3 regions of the Sporosarcina sp. FA15 genome follow, and region 3 is predicted to be linked to each of the others. Evidence: riboswitches for the same ligand, from Rfam matches in the RefSeq annotation. Region 3 holds a riboswitch; each other region holds the start of a gene.
What was found. A riboswitch is a leader RNA that binds a small molecule or an ion and turns the genes downstream of it on or off. The one in region 3 is predicted to bind preQ1.
Positions count from the first base shown of each region.

Region 1: linked by a shared signal. The riboswitch ahead of ACP8HG_RS15400 (QueT transporter family protein) and the one ahead of queC (7-cyano-7-deazaguanine synthase QueC) in region 3 are both predicted to bind preQ1.
Region 2: linked by a shared signal. The riboswitch ahead of queF (preQ(1) synthase) and the one ahead of queC (7-cyano-7-deazaguanine synthase QueC) in region 3 are both predicted to bind preQ1.

Region 1 covers NZ_CP188818.1:3,283,042-3,291,122, reverse strand. The annotation lists gene ACP8HG_RS15425 (O-acetylhomoserine aminocarboxypropyltransferase/cysteine synthase family protein) at 1-1,049, shown strand, start outside; gene ACP8HG_RS15420 (hypothetical protein) at 1,057-1,947, shown strand; gene ACP8HG_RS15415 (homoserine dehydrogenase) at 1,905-2,891, shown strand; gene ACP8HG_RS15410 (BCCT family transporter) at 2,932-4,422, opposite strand; gene ACP8HG_RS15405 (excisionase family DNA-binding protein) at 4,609-4,839, opposite strand; gene ACP8HG_RS15400 (QueT transporter family protein) at 4,907-5,389, opposite strand; PreQ1 riboswitch class I at 5,397-5,443, opposite strand; gene ACP8HG_RS15395 (winged helix-turn-helix transcriptional regulator) at 5,702-6,037, opposite strand; gene ACP8HG_RS15390 (nitroreductase family protein) at 6,172-6,801, shown strand; gene ACP8HG_RS15385 (DMT family transporter) at 7,833-8,081, shown strand, end outside.
Region 2 covers NZ_CP188818.1:558,521-566,601, reverse strand. The annotation lists gene ACP8HG_RS02760 (diaminopimelate dehydrogenase) at 1-343, opposite strand, end outside; gene ACP8HG_RS02755 (hypothetical protein) at 360-1,469, opposite strand; gene ACP8HG_RS02750 (MFS transporter) at 1,638-2,804, shown strand; PreQ1 riboswitch class I at 2,831-2,874, shown strand; gene queF (preQ(1) synthase) at 2,961-3,458, shown strand; gene recQ (DNA helicase RecQ) at 3,506-5,284, opposite strand; gene ACP8HG_RS02735 (hemerythrin domain-containing protein) at 5,339-5,755, opposite strand; gene ACP8HG_RS02730 (SpoVR family protein) at 6,017-7,426, opposite strand; gene yhbH (sporulation protein YhbH) at 7,423-8,081, opposite strand, start outside.
Region 3 covers NZ_CP188818.1:928,124-936,204, reverse strand. The annotation lists gene ACP8HG_RS04490 (branched-chain amino acid ABC transporter permease) at 1-878, opposite strand, end outside; gene ACP8HG_RS04485 (branched-chain amino acid ABC transporter substrate-binding protein) at 1,021-2,208, opposite strand; gene ACP8HG_RS04480 (C40 family peptidase) at 2,609-3,436, shown strand; partial or broken gene ACP8HG_RS04475 (hypothetical protein) at 3,468-3,812, shown strand; gene ACP8HG_RS04470 (metallophosphoesterase) at 3,942-5,030, opposite strand; gene ACP8HG_RS04465 (2,3-butanediol dehydrogenase) at 5,265-6,314, opposite strand; PreQ1 riboswitch class I at 6,491-6,534, shown strand; gene queC (7-cyano-7-deazaguanine synthase QueC) at 6,540-7,208, shown strand; gene queD (6-carboxytetrahydropterin synthase QueD) at 7,205-7,630, shown strand; gene queE (7-carboxy-7-deazaguanine synthase QueE) at 7,627-8,081, shown strand, end outside.

The DNA.
Region 1 (8,081 bases), 2.3 Mb from region 3:
CATTCTCCTCAGGTATGGCAGCTATCGCTTTCTCTATCTTGAACGTAGCTGGTGCTGGAGATGAAATTGTCGCAGCAAGCAACTTATATGGCGGTACTTATAATTTATTCGCCGCTACACTTCCGCGCTACGGTATCAATGTAAAGTTTGTCGATGCAACAGATCCTGAAAACTTCCGTGCAGCAATTACAGATAAAACAAAAGCAATATTCGCAGAAACAATCGGTAACCCGAGTCTTCATGTACTCGATATTGAAGCGGTTGCGGACATTGCGCATGAAAACGGTCTACCGCTTCTTATTGATAGTACATTTGCTTCGCCATATGGTTCGAATCCTATCGAATTTGGTGCGGATGTTGTCATCCATTCCGCTACAAAATGGATTGGCGGACACGGTACCACGATCGGTGGAGTTGCTGTTGATGCGGGTACATTTGACTGGACGCAAGGGAGGTTTCCTGGCTTCACAGAGCCTGATGCGTCATATCATGGTCTCCGTTACGGAATTGATACAGCAGCGGCGGCATTTGCGACTAAACTACGCGTTCAACTATTGCGTGACTTCGGACCTTGCTTAGATCCAGATAGTGCATTTAATTTCCTCCAAGGACTTGAAACACTGCATTTGCGTGTGACAAGACATAATGAAAATGCCGTTAAAGTAGCGGAGTTCTTGAAAAAACATCCATCTGTCGAATGGGTAACATATACAGGCAACGAAGATCACCCATCTTATGACCTTGCGAAAAAGTACTTGAAAAACGGCTTCGGTTCCATTATTGTATTTGGTATTAAAGGTGGACGGGATGCAGGCCGGAACGTGATTGATAACGTCAAAATCTGGTCGCATGTTGCGAATGTTGGGGATGCAAAATCACTAATTATCCATCCAGCTTCAACGACGCATCAGCAGCTTGGGCCTGAGGACTTGAAAAAATCAGGTGTGACTGAAGAATTGATTAGACTATCGGTGGGCCTTGAATCCGCGGAAGATATTATTGCAGACCTTGCACAAGCAATCGAACTAGCGGTACCAGTAACAGTATAATTTTTTGGTGACAAGAAAGGGCGTGACAATCGTGGAGACGGGGATAGTGGAAATCGGGCATCTGGTATTGGAATCAGGAGTCGTCTTGGTAAATGTACAGCTTGCCTATGAAAGAACGGGCAGGTTGGATGCACCCCATGTACTTGTTTGTCATGCCTTGACAGGAAGTCACGTGACAGTTGGAACGGATGACTATCCGGGTTGGTGGAGCGGTCTTGTCGGCAAAGGAAAAAGTATCGATACAAATGAATTATCCGTTATCTCTTTTAACGCACTTGGCGGAAGTGACGGATCAACAGGACCGTTAACTGTAAATCCGGACACAGGCGAGCTGTATAGAAATTTATTTCCAGAAGTAACGATTCGAGATATGGTGCATGCAGAACGGAGAGCGCTGACGGTATTAGGTGTCAATCGATTAAGGGCGGTCATCGGGGGTTCGCTCGGTGGCATGCGTGTACTGGAATGGGGCATTATGTATCCCGAGGGTATGGATATTCTTTTCCCGATGGCGGTGACACCACAATCAACTAAAATTGGGAACATGGAATCTCCTTTTGGGAATAGCAGAAATGACATGGAGAGCTTCTACCCCTTAATCCGTGCCATGAATACGCATGACATCGGCCGTGGTCGAGGAGGCTTTGAACTAGCTTCCCGCCTGATATCTGCAAAAGTGGTGGCGTTTGCGTTTACACACGATCCGATGTATCCGACGGATGAAATTCGAACGTTCGCCTATATGATTCCCAACTCTATATATTGTTTGGTCAATACAAAACATGGCTATGAAAGTTTTTTAACGGAATTTGAAAAATGGGGACTCATCATCAAACAGTCCATGGAGGTGGCGTTATGGCGTCAATCAAAGTCGCTCTACTTGGCTTCGGCACTGTAGGTGAAGGGATTTATAGGATTTTGAATGAAAGGAAAGAAGAGATTAAGCGGGAAATGGGCTGTACAATCGACATTGTTTCCATTTTGGTCCGGGATAAGGAGAAAGAACGTCTAGCGACACCTGGAACGAAGATAACGGATGACATTCAAGAAATCCTGTTAAATCCGGACATTGACCTCATATTTGAGGCGATTGTTGGAGAAGAACCCGCTTATACGTTTCTTTCGGATGCAATAGAAAAAGGTTTTCATATAATAACTGCGAATAAGACCATGTTTGCGAAACATGGTCCGGCGTTACTAAAACATGCGGAGTTCCGTGGAGTTTACGTTGGGTATGAAGCAACGACGGCGGGTGGCATACCGATTATCCGTACGGTGACAAACTTGTTACCGACAGACCGGGTGTTACGAATTAGAGGTATTTTGAATGGCACTTCCAACTTCATCTTAACGAAGATGCGGGAAGAGGGAATTCCATTTAAAGCCGCGCTTCACGAAGCACAGACGCTTGGCTATGCGGAAGCGGATCCGACGGACGATATAAGTGGCAAAGATGCCTTTCGGAAACTGATGATTTTGAGTGCACTTGCATTCGGTACGCAACCAAATTGGCAAGACGTTTCGGTTGTTGGAATCGACAAGATTACTATTGAAGATGTGGCGGATGCATCTAAGGCTAAGCTTCGTTATCGGCATGTCGCTGATATTTTGATTGACGAAAAGGGGACATTGCACGGAAGTGTTGGCCCGGTACTTATCGGAACTCATCATTCGCTATATGGTGTCGAAGGTGTGGACAACGCAATCATCGTTGAAACTGACTATCTCGGTGCCTTAACACTTGTCGGTCCGGGTGCAGGTATGTACCCAACGGCAAGCGCAATGGTCGGAGACTTCCTTCAAATGATTGGAAAACGTGAAAAGGTTCTTGTTAATAGTTAAGAAAAAGCGATTCCATTTATGGAATCGCTTTTTCTAGTTATTATTTTAATTTCATCAACTTTAATTCGGCTTTCAACGCTTTGAGCAACGCGACAACCATGAGCAGCATGACGAAAGAGAAGGGCAATGCAGCGATGATGATCGTGTTTTGCAAAGCGGTGAGGCCGTTGACAGATAGCAAAATGAGCGCAATTGTCGATTGGATAACGCCCCAAATGAGCTTCACATTATTCGGCGGTGTCAACGAACCATTCGTTGACTGCATGCCAAGGACAAATGTTGCTGAATCGGCTGAAGTAACGAAGAACGATACAATCAATAAAATTGCGAAGACTGATATCATGAACGACATTGGCATAACATTGAACATTTCGAAAATCGTCAGTTCTGTACTGGATTGCGTCAAGTCGACAAGCCCTTTTTTCTGGATATCAATCGCTGTCGTTCCAAACGCTGAGAACCAGAATGTAACCAGCAAAGTAGGTGCAGCAAGTACGCCAATCATGAACTCCCTGATTGTACGGCCTTTTGAAACACGGGCAATGAACATACTGACAAACGGTGCCCATGAAATCCACCATGCCCAGTAGAATATTGTCCAGTCGTCAAGCCATTTCCGGTCGGTAGAGTCCAATGGTGCTGTACCGAAACTCATTTGGACAAGGTTTGAAAAGTAGCCGCCAAATGAATCAGTGAACATATTGAAAATGAGTAATGTCGGTCCAAGAACGACGATAAATCCAAGCAGTGCAAGAGCAAGGACTAAATTTGTATTCGATAAATATTTTATGCCCTTACTTAATCCTGACCATGCAGATGCAACGAACAGGACCGTGACGATTGCGATGATGACAAATTGTGAAAAGATATTGATCTCAACACCAAATAAGTAGTTTAGGCCTGCATTAATTTGAACAGCGCCGAAGCCGAGTGATGTAGCAACGCCGAATGCTGTTGCGAAAACGGCGAGTACATCGACGAGAGTACCCCATGGTCCAACCATTTTTTCACCGAATATCGGCTTCAATGTTGCTGAAATTAATCCCGGTTCCCCTTTGCGGAACTGGAAGAAGGCTAAAGATAGCGCAATGACTCCGTACATGGCCCATATGTGAATCCCCCAGTGAAAGAAAGATTGACGTAAGGCTTCTTTGAAAGCAGCATCCGTATTTGGATCTTCCGAAGCAGGACTGATTGCAAAGTGTGATAATGGTTCAGCGGCACCATAAAAGACTAGGCCGATACCCATCCCGGCGGAAAACAGCATGGCAACCCATGTAACTGTTGAAAACTGCGGACGGTCCGTATCTTTTCCAAGCCGGATTTTTCCGTATGGACTGACGATGAAAAAGAAACTGAGCGCTAACATAAATGACATGAGCAGCATATAGTACCAACCGAAAGACGACGCAACAAAGTTTCGGACATTCGTTGTAACAGCCTCAAAACTTTCAGGTGCAAACGCGCCATATCCGACGGTCAAAATAATCAGACCAATTGTGATGTAAAAGACATTTGAAATTTTCTTCATAATTCCCCCTCGTGGAGCTGGTAATTTGGAAACAGCTTCTTACTATACTAGCAAAGCATATTGAAAGCAACCAATCGATGTATTTAGTATTTTCTCTTATAGCGATTTCCATACCTTTAACGGAACGATACCCTATCTTAAATAAAACAAAACCGGCTGAAAATCCGTAGATTTTCAACCGGTTTTTCAATCTTCATCTTTAATGTCACGATCGGGTGGAATAGGTTCGTTCCGCCATTCATCGATTTGGTGTTTTAACATTTCGAGCTGTTCTAAATAGAGTCCAAACTGATCTTTGTTAATAAGGAATTTTTCACCATCATGGACGGAACGGATGCGACCTTCCCGCACGTACTTTTCTACTTGTTCGACAGGCATACCTAGATGTTCAGCGGTTTCTTGGATTGTTATGTACATCGATCCATCTCCTTAAAAAATCCCTCTATTTCAATCGCTAACAGTGAAATGGTGGGGATGGGTTATGTTAAATAAGTTTTTCGAATTTCAAACGTTTATTTAAAATCATCATAATCGGAATCCCGATAGCCATAACGACGAATTCACCTATTGCGACTGTTAACCAGGTAAGTAGGAAAGGCAGTTCTAATGCTAGATTCAACTCGAAAGCAATGATGAACATTGTAAAGGTGAAAACAAGCGTGTTGAAGACCATTCGCTTGAATATTCCAGATATGAATTTAGCAGAGAAAATCGTAATTGAAAGGGCTAGGATTGATTGGCTTACCCCAAAAAATAAGTCATACATACCAAGTGGGGAAAATAAGTTTGTCACAAATACACCAAGCACAATTCCAAATATGAGCTTTTTATTGAACACGACAAGATGGTTGAACATCTCAGGGATTCTAAATTGGATGGCTGAGTATGCTAATGGTGCTATTAATAGGGAAACAGCTACATATAAAGCGGCGATAATCCCGCTAATGGCCATTGTTTTTATTTTCATTATTCATTTCCTCCTAGTTTTTTTAGCGTGGGATGGTTGACGAACCACGTGTTAAAAAGCCTGCAATCCAGTGTATCATAGTGTTTTTGATTCGTACATGTCAATACATGTGAAAAATGAAGAAGTAAGAATTTGGATAGGATAAATATCGATGTCAGAGTCTCGTTGGGCCATGGAACAGCTCGGTATAAATGATCGAGAAAAGTGTAGGAATGATGAATGTGGTTAATCAAGGCGAGGGAAAAGAGCTATCAACCTCTAGGGGAAATAGCTCTTCTTTGGGAGTTTAATGAATTTTCTAACCTTTCTGATCTAAAGGTTTGTTCGCTTTGCCATCCAGTTCCGTATGGCAGTAATAACTTCTTTTAATTCCATCCCGCTGTCCGTTAGCTCATATCCAACTATAGTAGAAGAAGGCTCAAGTTGTTTTTTTGTAACGAGGCCTTCTTTGATTAATTCATTCAACCGTTCTGTTAAAAGTCGATCTGATATCCCTGGAATACCTTCAGTGATTTCATGAAAACGCTTGGGTCCGGACATTAGTGTATAAATAATTACCCCCATCCATCTCTTACCAATAAATTCAATTGTATCGTGAAAGTTGTTGCAGACATGTGATGAATTCCCACAATTTTTCGGTTGATTCACTAGTCGAACCTCCATTCTGCTTTATCTTTCATCTATCTTAACATGTATCGTTAGGGTTGACATAACAAACTTACTAATGGTAAGTTGAATATAGGTACTTACTATTAGTAAGTTTTAGAAAGGGAGGCAATACAATGACTACAACATTGAACTCACATTTATATAGTGTAATGAAGGACAGAAAATCGGTAAGAGTGTTCGATCCGAACGCTACAATCGCAAAAGAGGAAATTGCAGAAATGCTGAAGCTGGCAACAATAGCTCCTTCATCTAGTAACCTGCAATCTTGGAGTTTTATAGTTATCCAAGACCCCGAGGTGAAGAAAGAACTGCAAGTAATCGCTAACAATCAAGTCCAGGTGGGGGATTCATCTGCCGTTATCGCTGTCTTAGGTAATATCGATGCGTATAAAAAGGTGGAGCAAATCTATACACAAAATGTTGCAGAAGGTCATATGGATGAGTCGATTAAAGATCGTACGATTGCCAGTACGAATGCGGTCTATCCAACTATTCCAAGAGAGGCAAGAATGAATATCGCTTCTTTCGATGCAGGGCTAGTTTCTATGCAATTGCTGTTGATTGCCAAAGAAAAAGGCTATGATACTTCAACAATAGGTGGCTTTGATAAAGTGAAATTTGCTGAGAGATTCGACCTTCCTAGTGATCAATTCCCAATTGTACTGATTGCCTTAGGAAAGGCCGCTGCCCCGGCATACGGGTCTTCCCGCTTGCCTTTAGATGAAGTTGTGCGTTTTATATAAGAAATTTCTTGCCCGGGATGCTACATGCATTTCGGGCTTTTTGTATACCATCATCTTAACTCGCTAGTTGAGATGATGTGTATACAGAGTTTTAGTCAGTAAAAATGTCACATGTGTTGATTAACCAAAAACAACCTGAAAATCACTTAATCAAACACTAGGCGCTTCATGTGCAGTTACTTTTGGATTGCTTTGGATTGAACGACCTCTATACGATTACCGAGATGTCTTGAAGTGTAGGGATGCGACTTCGTCGCATCCCTACACTTTTTTTCGGTAATCGTATGGTGCTTATTCATCCGTCGCGCTCCAAATCCATACATACACAAAGTGCTAAATCTTTTTGGGACGAAAGAATAGCGGGGCTTCTTAGCTGGATAATAGCCACCAAAGATACAATTTTGGCGGCTGATGTCTTCTCCATAGGCTTGTCTTTTTTAGTTAAGAAAGAGTCACTTTCTTATAGTCCATCGCATGATAACACGAGTAATCTTTACTAAAAGTAAGCAAGGAACACCTTGTACAAAGTACTTGAGTGCCCGAAATTGTATCTTCGGGCACTTATAACCTATAAAAAAAATCATCTATTCTTTTTTCTAAAGTAGCTGTATTTTTCACTTGAACGTTGTAGGAACGCGACAGGCAACTATTCGTAGCAGACTTGCTCATCGGTAAAGATACCATGAATAGTTTGCCGAAAGCGGGTTGGAAATGATCCAGTGAAAATAGGATTTTTCAAGCCTTTCTTACCTGCTCTTTCTGCAAGAAGATGGTTAATCAACAGACGTGTAAAAATGTATGTTTCTCTTGGTTTGATGAAGTGAATAGAAATACATTTGGGGATATTGAGGAGATAATAGAAAATCGCGATGCATTGGAAAAAAGGAACGAAGAATACGATTGATTTTATTGCACGCAATTTAAGCTAGGTTCGTATAATCACCTAGAGATTCAATTAAGTAGAATTAAGGTATTGGAAAATTTGATTTATGTGGTATCTTCTACTGTAGAGAGAGTAAGGGGGGATCACTTTGTCACAACGTATTTCATATCTAGTCGTGCTGGTAGGTGCGATACTTTGGGGGACGACTGGCACAGCCCAAACATTCATGCCGCAAACGATTCATCCGTTGGCAGTTGGGGCATCGAGGCTTGCTATAGGGGGTTTTTCGTTACTAGTTATTTTGCTCATTATGCGTAAAATCGATTTTCGAAATTGGCCTTGGAGATCTACCCTGTATGCAGCTATTTCGATGGCCATTTTTCAGTATTTATTTTTT
Region 2 (8,081 bases), 370 kb from region 3:
TACCGTTAGGTTTAGCCGATGCATCTACAGCTTCAAAATAACCCGGAATTTTCGCATGTGTATCAAAGCTATCCACCGTGTTGAATAAAGCTGATAGTGCCGGGCCTTGCTCTGGTAAATCATTTTTCGATCCGCCGCAAAGGATGAGTACATCGATTGCATCAGTAAATTTATGGATGTCATCCATCATATGTACGGATACATTGCCATTCAGTAATTTCACATCTTCCGGATTTCTCCTTGTAAACACACCAACCAGTTCCATATCTTTATTCTGATTGATTGCAGACTCAACACCGCGTCCCAAATTTCCGTAACCTGCAATTCCGACTCTAATTGTCATCGTCGTATTTCCCCTTTCAATCTGTTGCATTCAATTTCAGCAATTTATAGTATAAGTTTATCTCTTTATTGGTCATTTTTCTATATAACTCGTCCGCTTTCGTAAAAAAAACTTCATCAATGGCAACAAACCCATAGCCACCGCCATTTTGTCTTAGCACAGGAAGGCCCTCGTATTTTAAGGGATAGCCGCCTTCCTCGCGAATAAACCCTTTTAACGACTTCATATATTTCATAATTTCACTATGCAATTTTTCATTACCATGCATCGGTTCCGATGATGTAAAAATAAGCGTCGTCGTCTCACCGTATGAACCCGTTCCGATTGAATCTGCCACATTTTCTGCAATCCATCCTGTAAACCGACCTTTGACACCTAGACGACTAATTTTATCAAAAGCTGAGCTTAGAATTTTAATTTTCATCAAAGACAAGTCTGATTCCTCTTCCTTTAGCTTCTCATTATCAAAATGCATGACCCATCCTCCAGTCGTCATTTCTCGATCTGATACGCTTTCTAGGCCGACAAAAGGTCCGAATTTGCTGGGTTCATCACTATACAGCTCTGCGAAAGTGTTTTGCATATCTTCTTGGACCGCTTCGGGCATGTTCACAAGCAGTTGCTTTTCTATTGTGAACACTTCATTCACAATCTGCCCAAAATAGAATGGTATCTCTTTTTGAACACTGATTAATGCTGCAGCCAATCGGGAGCTCTCGTCTTCAAGACGGAGATTCAGCAAAAATGGAATTGTTTCCACCTGACCGTTACCCTTCCAAATAATTGCTTCCATCATTATCCTATCAACAGAAGATTGCACATGCTTCACAGCAATACCCGCTTTGATGATTTCCTCCACATCGAAATAATCCGTTAGAATGAACAATTCGATAGAAGTATCTGCTTTAAGATGCGGGATTAATGACACTCCTGCAGCAAATGATTTGTGAACGCCCCTATATTCAGGTTGTTTCAAATCGGGAGAGGGCATGTTTACTAAATCCCTCGCAAAAAACGGTTCGGAATAATGTTCCAAGTCTAGTTGAACGAAAATATATCGCTTTTCAATTTCATTTACAATTTCGCTATCATCTTGTTTTTTAAATAAGTTTGTAAAAAAGACCACTCACCGTTTCCCCCTTTACCCATTCATATATTTCATTAATCTTATCGTTATCTTTCATTAATTGCTAAAGAATATGTTTTGTTCACAATCTCTCCTTTTCCCCTTAGGTCCAAATAATGCTAAAGTATAGGGTAGGATGTTATCTATTAATTGAAAAGAGGCTTCATTATGCGTGGTTTTGTTTACCTCATCGTTTTCTTCTCGTTTTTTGATTTATTTTCGCAACTGCCTGTCATGAGCCCATTTGCATTATCTCTTGGTGCTACACCATTTTTAGTTGGACTTGCAGTTGGTATGTATTCATTTTCAAATACTATCGGGAATGTCATTTCCGGTTTCATGACTGACAAAAGAGGACCTTTTTTCATACTCGTACTTGGACTATTTGCTTCGGCACTCTCTCTCTTCCTCTACGCGTTTGTTGATGGACCAATGTCATTGCTCGGTGTCCGCTTTGTCCATGGTTTTATGGAAGGGCTAATTGTACCAGCTGCGTTCACTTTCCTGGCAAATCGTGCAGAAGAATCTAAACGAGGTAAAAGTGTTGCAATTTCAGGTGCATTCGTTGGATTGGCAGCGATTATCGGTCCAGCTTATGGTGGTATTGTGGCAGCTAAAACAAGTACACCTTTCATTATGGCGGTCAACGGCGGCATCATGATGCTACTGGCAATACTTGCATTCTTTGTTCTCCGATCGTTTACATATGTACGAAAACAGCCTTCAAAAGGAGCTGACAGTTTCCGTGTCAGATATCTTTTCCAACATCCGGGGATGGTCAGAGCATTCGCGGGAGCATTCTTCTTAATGTTCTCACAAGGTGTACTTGCCCTTGTGTTGCCGCTAAAAGTTGAATCACTTGGATTTGATACCAAAACAACGGGGTTGTTACTAAGCACATTTGGCGTCGTCGCTATTCTCATCTTCTTATTGCCCATCAATCGAGTTTTTGACCGTGTACGGCCAGTTGTGACACTTGCATTCGGAATAACACTTATGGGATTAAGTATGCTGTTCCTGAGTCAAGTTGAGGAATTGAATTACTTATATATTGCAATGTGTATTTATGGGGCTGGATTCGCTTTCCTCTTCCCATCCATCAACTCGCTGCTAATCGATTCTTCATCTCCTGAATTTCGCGGGAAAGCATATGGTTACTTTTACGCGTTCTTCTCGATTGGTGTCGTTGCAGGTTCAAGCTTGATTGGATTCTTGGACTTGGAGTACCGAGGCGCTTTCATGCTGACAGGATTCATCCTCCTCGCTGTCGCTTTATATGCCTTGATTGGCTTGAAGAAAAAAGGATCTATTGACAAATCATCGCACGTCCTATAATGTCAGATACGAAATGAATACCCTGTTCGGGAGAGGTTCATAGCGACCCTCTATAAAAAACTATGGATGACGGAATTTACGCCATGTGCATTCGATATGGCCGTTTTCCCGGCGCCTATGGACCTCCCTGACAAAATATACGGGAGGTTTTTTTAATTGGCTGGAAGAGATGAAGCAACATTGACCGACTTAACTTTGCTCGGCAATCAAAACACGAAATACGTGTACGAGTACAACCCCGATGTTTTAGAGGCTGTCGACAATATGCATGTGGATCGCGATTACTTTGTTAAATTCAACTGTCCGGAGTTTACATCACTTTGTCCGATGACAGGGCAACCCGATTTCGCGACGATGTATATCAGTTTTGTGCCGGATAAAAAACTTGTGGAGAGTAAAGCACTCAAATTATATCTATTCAGTTTCCGAAATCATGGCGACTTTCATGAAGACTGCGTCAATATTATTATGAATGACATAATCAAACTAATTGAACCGCGTTATATCGAAGTATGGGGGAAATTTACGCCGCGTGGCGGCTTGTCAATCGATCCTTATTGCAACTATGGCAAACCCGAAACAAAATATGAACAAATGGCGGAACACCGGATGATGAATCACGATATGTATCCGGAAAAAGTTGATAATAGATAATTTGATAAACAAAAAAATACCCGGACTGTTCATTGTCCGGGTATTTTTTATGCGTTTTGCATTTGAAAAGTCTTGATTTCTTCCATGAATGCTTCCCCGTATCTTTCCAATTTCGCAAGACCAACACCATTTACTTCGAGGAAATCATCGTTAGTCACAGGCATTCTGGCCGCCATATCACGCAACGTTTTATCTGAAAAGACGACGAACGGCGGTACACCCGCTTCTTGAGCCAGTTTCATACGTAGTGCACGAAGCTGGTCGAATAGTGGATCATCATTCGCAACTTGCATTGTAATAACAGTCACTTTTCGATTGACAGTCACTTTGCCTGTCAGCACATCTTTCCCATGTTCACTGACGTAAATGGTTGGAAACTGCCCATTCTCCACGCCAAGATAACTTTCTGAAATGATGAACTCGATGAAATCAGATATATCCTTTGCGCTACGCCCTTTCATTAAACCGTATGTCGTTAATTTATCGAAACCGAATTCAATCACCTTCTTGTTCCGAGATCCTGTTAATACTTGTGCAATCATCGCCTTGCCAAACCGTTGTCCCATTCGAATGACACATGACAATACTTTTTGAACGTCTTCAGTCACATCCGTACTTTCACGTGTGTCGGTACAATTTGCACAGCGACCGCAGTCCTTCACATCTGTCTCTCCGAAATACAAAATAATGAATTTCTGAAGGCATGTTTCTGTATGGCAATAGTCAATCATTGACTGCAATTTTTCAAGCTCTGCCGGAATTCTGCTTGGGTCTTGTGATTGATCAATCAAGAAACGCTGGGTTTGTACATCCTGTGATGAAAATAGCACAGTACAAGCACTGTCAAGCCCATCACGTCCTGCACGCCCTGCCTCCTGATAATAGCTCTCCATATTTTTCGGCATCTGGTAATGAATAACATAGCGGATATTGGATTTATCAATTCCCATGCCGAATGCATTTGTCGCAACCATGACTGACGCCTCATCATTCAAAAAACGGTCTTGTCCAGACTGACGTTCAATATCTCCAAGTCCAGCATGATATTTCGCAACAGACACTCCACTTTTTTGAAGAATGTCGTGCACATGATCAACCGCTTTTCGTGTAGCAGCGTAGATAATGCCCGCTTCTCCTTCATTTTTACGGACGTATTCTTTTACAAATTTTTCACGGTCTTGCCCTTTGACGACCGAAAAAGTGAGGTTTGCCCGCTCAAATCCTGTCATAACCGTATTATTTTCACTAATTCCAAGCTGACGGCAAATATCTTCCCGGACAGCTGGTGTGGCAGTAGCAGTTAGTGCAAGGAGAACCGGCTTTTTATCAAATAGAGAAACAATACTGCTTATATTGCGGTAACTTGGACGGAAATCGTGACCCCATTGCGAAATACAATGTGCTTCGTCAATAGCGACCATCGGAATTGTCATCCGCCGCAACTGATTTTTGAAAGACGGTGAGTCAAGACGTTCAGGTGCGACGTAAAGAAGCTGATACTCGCCCAACACGGCTCTCTCCATTGTTTCAAAGTATTCCTCTGATGAAAGTGAACTATTGATGTACGCTGCGGGAATCCCTACTTGGTGGAGTGCATCGACTTGGTCTTTCATCAGTGAAATAAGTGGTGAAATAACAAGAACGGTGCCATCCATCACGAGTGCGGGCACTTGGTAACAGACAGACTTCCCGCCCCCCGTTGGCATAACGCAAAGTGTATCCTGATAGCTCATAACGCCCCGGATAACTTGCTCCTGACCTGTCCTAAAAGAAGGATACCCAAAATATGTTGTCAATATCGATAAAGCTTTTTCGATTTGGACCATCTCCTAACTATATATCAAAGAAAAAAGCACCGGTTAATGGCGCTTAAAGTAGTATTAGTTTTCAAAAAGCATGCGTTCTTCATCCCGGCTATGTATTTCATTGACGACGATTAATGCATGAAACCTATGAAGTACAGCAGGACTCAGATTTTCGTCCTCACGCAGTTGTTCAATATCCTTTACGATAATTCGTAGCAAATCATGGTCTCGTGTCAATTGAACAACAGTTTCCTTCAGATCAGGATTCCGTTCGGCAACTTCTCCGTAAAACCCTTGTTCTTCGGCATCCGCGTGACTGATAACACGTGTCTTCCAGTATTCAATTAAATCATCAGCCGCCTGGTTCGCCAACGCAAGATCACCCTGTTGAAGAAATTCCATCATGCCCTCTGTCTTACTAACTGCCCCTGAAAGTCCGCCTTCATGAATTGCGCGGTGGGAGTGTAGTTTCTTAAGTGCTGGTCCAGCCATTTCATTCACTCTCCCGTCTTAAGCTTTACTTTAAGAATAACAGATTATGCGGCGTATTGAAATGAAAGTCCGTTCGCCATTATATGAATTTCGTTTTCATTGATGTTTTACCTTTTGCCACTTCGATTTCCATATAAGCACCATTAACGAATGTATTTCCCAGTCCGTGAATCTTTACCCCGTTGGAATTTAGACGAGAAAAAACCCCACAACCGAAAATCCGATCGCGGGATAGTACTACTTCTAATTATTGGTTATCACTTAAACATACCGTCGATATACTTTGTTCCGATCATATGAATAGACGACTTGCAAATTCTCTACATACGTTTCTAGATGTACAATCCGTCCCCATAATTGATAAATATAAGGAAGCACACTTTCTAAATACTTAAGATCCAGCTCGGTCCCCTCGTATTTATGCACCAAATACAGTTCTCCGTTGCGCAAGTAATCCCCATTTTCAACTACGATATATGGAAAACCACCGTTTACACGCATGGATACTAGTTGATTTCTTACATTTTCATAATCTTTAGTAGTAATTTGATAGTTGCCGCTCTTTTTTTCAAAGAGATATAAATCTTCCTGTTGAACTAACTCTTTGGTGACATAGTTGCGGATAAAGGATATATCCGATTCAATTTCTCTCACTTCAAAGATTTTTTCTATACCCGTGTTAGGCTGGACCCCTAACCTTCTCAATTTCTCCGTCGGATTATTGTATCTCTTTTCAATATCCTCGTAAATTTTCAATCCTAGATAATAGGGATTAATCGAGGTTTTCGAAGGCTGGATAACATTCGCATTCAATGTAGCAAATTCGATTGTTTCATCTGAGGTTAAATCCATTTCCCTCAAAATACGTTGATGCCAAAAAGATGCCCAGCCCTCATTCATAATTTTCGTTTCAAGCTGTGGCCAAAAGTAGAGCATTTCCTCTCGCATCATCGTTAATATATCACGTTGCCATTCTTCCAGTTCACGACTATACTCCAAAATAAATAGCAAAAGATCTTTTTCCTGATTTTGAGGTACTTTCTTTCCCTTTGGTGTTGTTACTTTCTTCTCTGCCGCTTTTCTATCCAAATTCCATAAATCATCATAAGGCGTTTTCCGTATAATTTCTTCTTCAACACTTTCCTCATCCAAATCATCAGCTGGCCGTTGAGGCCTTAGTATAGAAGGATCAATATGTTCCTGAATGGCTAATACAGCATCTAAAAAACGTTCTACCTCATCTTTACCATGGATCATTTCATAATTCGCAATGCGCTCAGCCGTTGCAGTCATACTCTCTACCATGTCTTTTCTTGTGTTAGAGAATCGAACATTATTTTTGAAAAAATCACAATGGGCAAGAACATGGGCAACAATAAGTTTGTTTTGAATAAGGCTGTTCGTATCCAGCAAAAACGCATAACAAGGATTTGAATTAATGACTAACTCATAGATTTGACTCAAACCAAGATCATATTGCAACTTCATTTTATGAAATTGCTTTCCAAAACTCCAATGAGTAAAACGGGTTGGCATCCCATAAGCTCCAAATGTGTAAATTATATCGGCAGGGCAAATTTCATACCGCATGGGATAATAGTCGAGACCAAATCCAGTTGCGATCTCTGTGATTTCATCAATCGCACGGTGAAGCGCTTTTATTTCCGTCAATCGAATCCCTCCAAGTTTTTATGGAAGAAGCTTTTAAGCGCAAAGTAAACATCTCGTTTTTCTTTCAATATATAATGACGGAATTTCGGGTCATCGATTTTTTTAAATGAGGACATCATTGTTGAAAAACGATTATAGGCATTTACCTCACCGTAACCAAACATATTGGAAACAGCCATAATTTCTTGAACAAGCTTTATACATTTTTCATTATCAGATGACATGTTTTCTCCATCGGAAAAGTGAAATGGATAGATATTATAGCGTACAGGATTGTATTTATTTTCAATCAATTCAAGTGCTTTTATATACGCGGATGAACAAATAGTACCCCCACTTTCCCCTTTCGAGAAAAAGTCCTCTTCAGTTACCACTTTTGCTTCTGTATGATGCGCAATAAATTCAAATTCAACTGTTTCATATTTCGTGCGCAAAAAATTAGCCATCCAAAAGAAAAAACTTCTCGCCATCATTTTTTCGAAATTACCCATTGATGCACTCGTATCCATCATGGCAAGAACTACTGCTTTAGATTCAGGTTTTTTCACATCATCCCATGTTTTAAAACGCAAATCATCATTGTGAAAGGGTGCGATTTCAGCTTTCCCTTTGATGGCATTCCTTTTAATAGCAGTTAAAATCGTGCGTTTTTTAT
Region 3 (8,081 bases):
CCACCAGTTAAAAGTGTTAAATTAGCAGATGCAAACATTTCTAATACCCCAAGTAGTAAACCGCCAATCATTGCGCCACGAATATTTCCTATGCCCCCTATTACTGCCGCGGTAAATGCCTTCAACCCAAGAATAAATCCAATATAAGGATCTATGGTTCCGTATTGTACAGCAAATAATACCCCCGTTGCGCCCCCAAGAGCAGATCCTACAAAAAAGGTTATTGAAATAACTTTATTCACATTTACTGTCATCAAGGAAGCTGTTTCTCGATCTTGTGCAACAGCCCGCATCGCCATTCCCCATCTTGTCCTATTCACAAATATATCTAGAGCAATCATCATAATTACCGCTGTAACTAACACAATAATAAATGATGTTTTTATAGATGCATCATTAAAAATGGAACTTATGGAAGAAGTTTTAATCAAAACTTGTTCTGTAAAAAGACTAGGTCCCGTTACAATGTAGTTTCCTTTTGTTAATTCTGCTATGAATCTTACAATATCTTGTAATAAAAATGAAATGCCAATCGCTGTAATAAGCGGGATTAATCTAGGTGCATTGCGTAATGGTCTATATGCCAATCTTTCAATACCCATCCCCAAAAAACCTGTAAGGAAAGCAGTTACAATGAGTACAATAATTAGCATAACAATGGCAGGTAGCGCCGCCCCCCATCCAGTGCCTGTCATAAAGATTAATAGGGCTGTCCCAATAAAAGCACCTGTCATAAAGATTTCCCCGTGTGCAAAGTTAATTAATTCTAATATCCCATAAACCATTGTGTACCCTAAAGCAATTACAGCATACACAGTTCCTAGGGCAAGGCCATCAATCAAGACTTGCGGGATCGTTTGTATTATTTCGTTCAGCATAAGCTACCTCCTTGTCCAAGGTGTATAAAAGAAAGCGCAAGGCGCCGCACAGCTCCGACAGACATAAGCCGGTCTGACTTATGACCGAGGAGCTGGCGCCTGGAGCTAGACAGTCAAAATGAATCGTACCCTTCCAAGCTACTTAATTTTCGACTTCACCTTCTAATTGCGGTGGATAACTAGCTTCTTTATAATTAAAAATAAATACTTTTGCATACTTATTGTCGCCAATGTCATCAAAGCTTACTGTTGTCAACACACCTTGATAATCTTTTATTCCACGAACAGCATCTCTTACTTGCTCGCGTGTCGGCAATTTATTATTATTTGCTGTAATTGCATTCTCGATACCTTTTAATACCACTCCCATAGTGTCATAGCCGTATACTGAGTATGCTTCTGCATCACGATTGTTAATTTCTTTGTACCTTTCCATAAACTCTTTTCCAGCTTCTGATTCAGCAGGATCTCCTGCTAGAGTAGTAATGTACGTATTTTTAATTGCATCTCCAGCAATTTCAACGAGTGTAGAAGAATCTAATCCGTCTCCACCCATAATCGGGATATCAATACCTTTTTCTCTCGCTTGTTTTATTAATAGCCCGCCTTCTGCGTAGATTCCCCCGAAGTATACTAGATCTGGTTTCTTAGAAAGGATTTGGTTTAGAACTCCATTAAAATCTTTCTCTCCAAGCGTAATCCCTTCAAACCCAAGAATTTCAGCTCCTGCATCTTCAGCACCTTTTTCGAAGGCTTTCGCAAGCCCCGTACCGTATGCTGTTTTATCTTGAACGATAAAGATTTTCTTTACTTTTAAAGTGTTAACTGCATAATCAGCCCCTGCTGGACCTTGAGAATCATCTCGAGCAACAATACGATTCACTGTTTTTAATCCTCTATCTGTAACTTCAGTTGCTGAGTTGGCTGGTGAAACCATTGGAATACTGTATTTTTCATATACTTCTGAAGATGGGATAGCAACACCTGAGTTGAAGTGACCGACAACTGCGAATATAGATTTATCTGCACCTATTAATTGAGCATTGGCCACCCCTTTTTTGGGATCGGCTTGGTCATCGAAAGGGACGAGTTGCAACTCAAATCCTAATTCTTTAAACTTTTCCTTTTGGTCGTCTAATGCAAGCTGTGCACCTAGCTTAATTACTTCTCCAATTGCGGCACTACCTCCTGATAGTGGTGTCTGAGTAGCGATTTTAATAATCGGTAAATCTTTTCCCCCAGTCGTTTTGGGCTTTGAACCACAGCCCACTAACATACCTACCACCAAAACTCCCGCTAACAATAAAGCTAAAGATTTTTTGACCTTCATGTTGACCCCCCATTCTTCTTAATTGAAGTACAAGCCTTTGTATATGTATATTGATTAGAAACAAGAATTAGGACAGATTATTCATTTTCATTTTCAGGAATTTAGTTCCAGTTAAGCACAATAATGAGAAATCCACAAATGAATGTTTGTTTTGTGCCATATTCAATAAAAAAACCTCTCCCCAGTTCAACCAGTGAACCGAGAGAAGTCTATGATTTAAGCTACCTACGGCAAATGTTAACTAAAGTTGGATGCAAGTCCAAGATATCCCGTTATTTTTACGGACGCGTAATGAATCTGTAATCAAATTGCTGTTGTACTTGCATATTCAGTTCTCTACTATTAAACGTATAGGCATTGACCAGTCAATGATTAATAGAAAAGGTGGCTGAAATACATAATGAGAAAAATTGCATGTTCACTACTTTTAGCAGGCACTTTAGTATTCGGAATAGCAAATAGCGATGTAGAAGCGAGCACGCATACAGTTAAAAATGGGGAGTCACTATGGAACATTTCAAAATCAAGCAAGGTATCCATAACCAATCTAAAAAAATGGAATAACTTAACGTCAGATTCACTCTATCCAAATCAAATCTTACAAACATCAGCTAAGAAAACCAATTCAGCGTCTAACGGCATTTCAGCAAAAAAGGGAACCTTTAAGACAAAATCCAATGTCAATGTGCGTTCCGCTGCTGGTACAACAAATAAGGTTGTTGCTAAGGTAAAAAAAGGGACGACGTTAACTGTTTCACAGCAAAAAAAGTTGGGGAACGATGTTTGGTTTCACGTAAAAGTTAACAAAACATCCGGATGGATACTTAGTTCTCTTTTAACAAGTGCAAACAAATCAACTTCCAAATCATCCACTGCTTCTCAAAACGTTGTTGATCAGGCAATGAAGCTAAGGTTTATACCCTACCTATTTGGCGGGACGACAAAAAACGGCTTTGACTGTAGTGGTTTCGTACAATATGCTTTCAAACAATCAGGGAAAAAAATCTCACGCACCACGCTTAGCCAATTTGCGCAATCGAAGAAAGTAACCTCGCCCAAACCAGGTGATTTGGTCTTTTTCAAAAATACATATCGTAAAGGCATTTCACACGTCGGCATTTATATTGGCAATAATAAGTTCGTGCATGCTGGGGGCAAGCAGTCGCAAGTAACAAGCTTAAGTAACAGCTACTGGAAATCAAAATTTGATAGTTTTAAACGGCTGTAAAAAGAAACCCTGACTCGTAAAACCAATGGAATCCGTTATGAATGCGATTATTCTAACAGCCGTATTATCTGCAGGTAACTCTGGCATGTATACGTCCACTCGCGTTCTTTGGGACTTGGCGCACGAAATAAAAGAGCTTCCAAATCGTACAAAATGGTTCCTGCTTGGTCCATTATTGGTGCTATTTCTATGTATTTTCATTATTTTAGATCAAAACTTTCAAGCTTTCATGGGTAGCGGAATTGATTGGAATAGCGTAGTCATTCCCTACGTCGGTTTACTATTGTTCTTAATCGTTTGGCTAGTCTATAAAGTAGAACACAAATCAAAATTGATTCCATTGAAAGACTGTGATTTTGAAAACAAATACCCATAAGTAAAACAGCTGAAAGAAAAGGAAATCCTTTTCTTTCAGCTGTTTTTTCCTTTTTGTAAAGAACCCCAACTTTCAGCTTGCCATTGTCTCAATGTCTCAATGTCTCAATGTCTCCTGTTATTTTGCGTTTCATTTCTGGAATTTGAGATTGATTTCAACGATTTCAGCACGGCTACCGATTCTAAGAGGGGGGCCCCATGTACCAAAACCAGAAGTTACGATTGAGTGAAGCTGACCTTTCATTATGTGGCCATAATGATTTTCAAAAATCCATCGAGTAATTAGATTAGCTGGAAATAGTTGACCTCTATGCGTATGTCCCGATAACAGTAAATCGATGCCACTGTCACTTGCCTCGTCAAATTCAACGGGCTGGTGGTCCATCATAATCATTGGTTTGTTTTGGTCTAAGTCGGCAACTAATGCAGTTGTTGTAATCCTACTCTTTGCCGCCAGATCTTTTCGACCAATGATGTAAAAGTCATCGGAAACGAGTGCTGTTTCGTCTGCTAGTACATGGATGCCGATTTTATCCATTTCGATAACTAATTGATCAACATCATTGCCATAATAATCATGATTCCCAGGTACTGCGTAAACGCCAAGTGGTGCATGAAGTTTCCCTAATATTTTCCCCATCTCTTTATCCAGGTATGGAGCAATGTAGTCATCGATAATATCACCAGGAATTAAGATTAGATCGGGGCGTAATACCTCAATTTCGGCAACTAAACGTTCCAAATGCTTTTCACCGACAATGCTTCCGAGATGAAGATCGGATACAACGACAAGTTTTAACTCTTTTTCTGTAGCTGGTTTATCAATAGCTACCTCATACGTTGTGACAACGGGACTCCAAGCATTGTACGAACCGTAGATAAGCACAACAACAAAGAATAATATCGTCCCTAATCCGATTTGAAAAATCCATTTCTTTTTCAATAAGCAGATCGCGAGATTGATCAAAGGTAATAATAGTAAACTATAGCCAAAAATCACGAGCCAAAATCCGCCGATGAATTGGATAGGTATCCATGACCAAAACCGTCCGATGAAAAAGGACAAACTAAGTAAGATCATGAGCATTATATAGGTTTTCTTGAAGGCAGCAAATTGCGTTGTTTTCAGCCATACCCAGCCATTGTATCCGATATAAAAACATAACAGTAAATAGATCACTAAGACGAGCAAAATTAATAAAATAGTTGTAAATGACATCTGTTGTTTCCCTCACTTTATCACATCAATTACCGAACAAAGTTAGAGAGTAATGGTAACCGTAAAAATTGTTCCCTTCCCCTTCTCGCTTTGTATAGTTTTTTTAGCCATGAAGATCAATGATTATTTTTGCGATAGATAAACCTAGTCCGCCACGGTATTCACCTAAAAAAAGTACCTAAGTAACATCCAAAGATGCAACCAGGGTACTTTACTTTTAACTATTCTTTCGTATTATTGTTCGCCGCTCAATTTAACAAGAATCTTCGCTTGCGTTTTGTCATTCGTTAACGCATCAAAACCTTTTTCAACAAGCTCTTCAAGCTCAATACGGCTCGTAATAATTTCTTTAGGGTTAATTTCGCCAGAATCCATCATATCAATTGTTTTCTGGAATACTGCAGGCTCATAAGCTAGTGTTGATGTAATTTTAATACCGGAAGCCGTTAAATCCATTGGTGAGAAGGAAACTGGTTTCGGGAATATAGATACAATAACAACCGTCCCCCTCGTTTTTGTGATTTTAATTGCCTGGTTCAACGTAATTTCTACGCCAGCTACCTCGAACGAGACATCAAAGCCTTCAGGTTCAATCTCTTTTCCAACTTCCAAAGGATTCACTTTACCTGAGTTGAACACATGTGTAGCTCCTACTGCCAACGCCTTTTCCAAGCGCTCTTCAGACAAGTCAAATACAACAATTTTGTTAGCACCCTGTGCTTTTGCAGCAATGATTGTCAATAATCCAATCGGGCCAGCACCAAATACAGCAACCGTTTGACCAGCTTGCAATCCGCCTTCTTTCACGGCCTGTACAGTAACTGCCATCGGTTCTACAAGTGCGCCTTCTTCAAGAGATAAACCTTTCGGAAGTGCATAAACGTTTTTCTCAGATACGACTGCAAAGTCTGCAAATCCACCGTCAGAACCTAGTCCAACAAACGTGAAGCCATCATATATATCATACTCAGACGATTTATTGCCATATGTAATCAACGGATTGATAACGACACGATCTCCTGCTTTAAAGCGTGTCACATCAGAACCAACTTCCTCAACAATACCTGAAAACTCATGCCCTAACGTTAGTGGCGCTTCCTGGTTTGTCAATGGATCCGGACCATTTCCTGGAATTAATACTGGGCCTTCATGGTATTCATGCAAGTCACTGCCGCAAATACCAGTCCATGCCACTCGTACTTTTACATCATTTGCAAGAACTTCTTTCACTTCACGCTCTTCAACACGAATATCATTGGCTTTATACCATACTGCTGCTCTCATTGATAATTCATCTCCTTAAGTTGTTTGCATAGTTATCATACACCTAATTAAACAATTCATTAAACGATAGACTTATAATACGCGGATTGTATTATAAGAATTGTGTGCGCAACTGTTTCCAAACCCCTCTTCTAATCCCTTCCATCACCTATTTATGTTATCATTAACGTTGTTCAAAAAAAGAGGTTCGAAAACTCCCTCTCTAAAAAACTAAGGAGATGTTTTATAGTGAAAAATGAAAAAGCGGTTGTCGTCTTTAGCGGCGGCCAAGATAGTACGACATGCCTGTTTTGGGCATTGAAAAATTTCCGTGAAGTTGCTACGGTGACGTTTGACTATGGTCAGCGCCATTCGGAGGAAATCGAGTGTGCTAGAAAAATTGCAGATGAGCTTGGGGTATCGTTTAAAGTACTGGATATGAATTTGATCAACCAACTGTCAGCAAATGCCTTGACGCGAGATGATATCGAAGTGAATGAAGTAGAAGGTGAATTGCCGTCGACTTTCGTTCCAGGCAGGAATCATTTATTCCTGTCATTTGCCGCGGTCTATGCAGATGCGATTGGTGCTCGGCACTTAATTACGGGTGTCAGTGAAACGGATTTTAGCGGTTATCCTGATTGCCGTGACAATTTTATAAAATCGTTGAATGTGACACTGAATTTAGCTATGGACGGGCGGTTTGTCATCCATACGCCTTTGATGTGGCTCGATAAGTCCGAAGTTTGGGCTTTGTCTGACGAACTTGGTGCGTTCGACTTTGTGCAGAACAAGACACTTACTTGCTACAACGGAGTTCCGAGTACAGGCTGCGGGAAATGTCCTGCCTGTGTGTTACGGAATGACGGTCTCGCTACCTATTTATCTAAAAAGTCTGTAGGTGTCTCTGAATGATGCAGCAATTTTATCCGCAAGTTCAGCATTCATATCGTTTTGAATTAAACAAAGACATGCATTTTTCTGCGGCACATTTCATTCCAAGCGAAGATGCTGGAAAATGCCAAGTAATGCACGGTCATACGTATTACTTAAACATAACAATTGGAGGAAATGAACTGGATTCAATCGGTTTCCTGATTGATTTCAAGGAACTCAAAAACCTCATTCATGATAAATACGATCATTCTGTGTTGAATGATCATCCTGAATTTAAGAACAATTTCCCGACGACCGAGAAATTGGCAGAACAGGTTTGCAAATCAATCCAGGAAGTTCTTCTAACTAGAAACAACAAGCCTGTCTGCCTTCAAGTCATAGTCCGAGAAACGCCGACTAGCTATGTCATCTATCGTCCTGAACAGGAGGTAGTCCTATGAAGATTCCTGTTATGGAAGTATTCGGTCCGACTATTCAAGGCGAAGGAATGGTCATGGGGTTAAAGACGATGTTTGTTCGAACAGCTGGATGTGATTATTCTTGTTCTTGGTGCGATTCCAGTTTTACTTGGGACGGTTCGGGAAAAAGCACTTCGAAACAGCCGGCAGAAATCATAGATGAACTTAAAGCAATAGGCGGACAGTCATTTTCACATGTCACAATTTCAGGTGGGAACCCTGCCCTTCATAAAGGAATTGGGGAACTTGTCGATTTGTGCCACGAACAAGGTTGGAAGGTCGCAGTTGAAACGCAAGCTTCTTTTTGGCAGGATTGGTTATTGAAAATTGATGACATCACGCTTTCCCCAAAACCACCAAGTTCAGGGATGGTGACGGATTTCAGTAAACTGGATACGTTCATGGAGAAACTGATTGAAACGACTGCTACTTT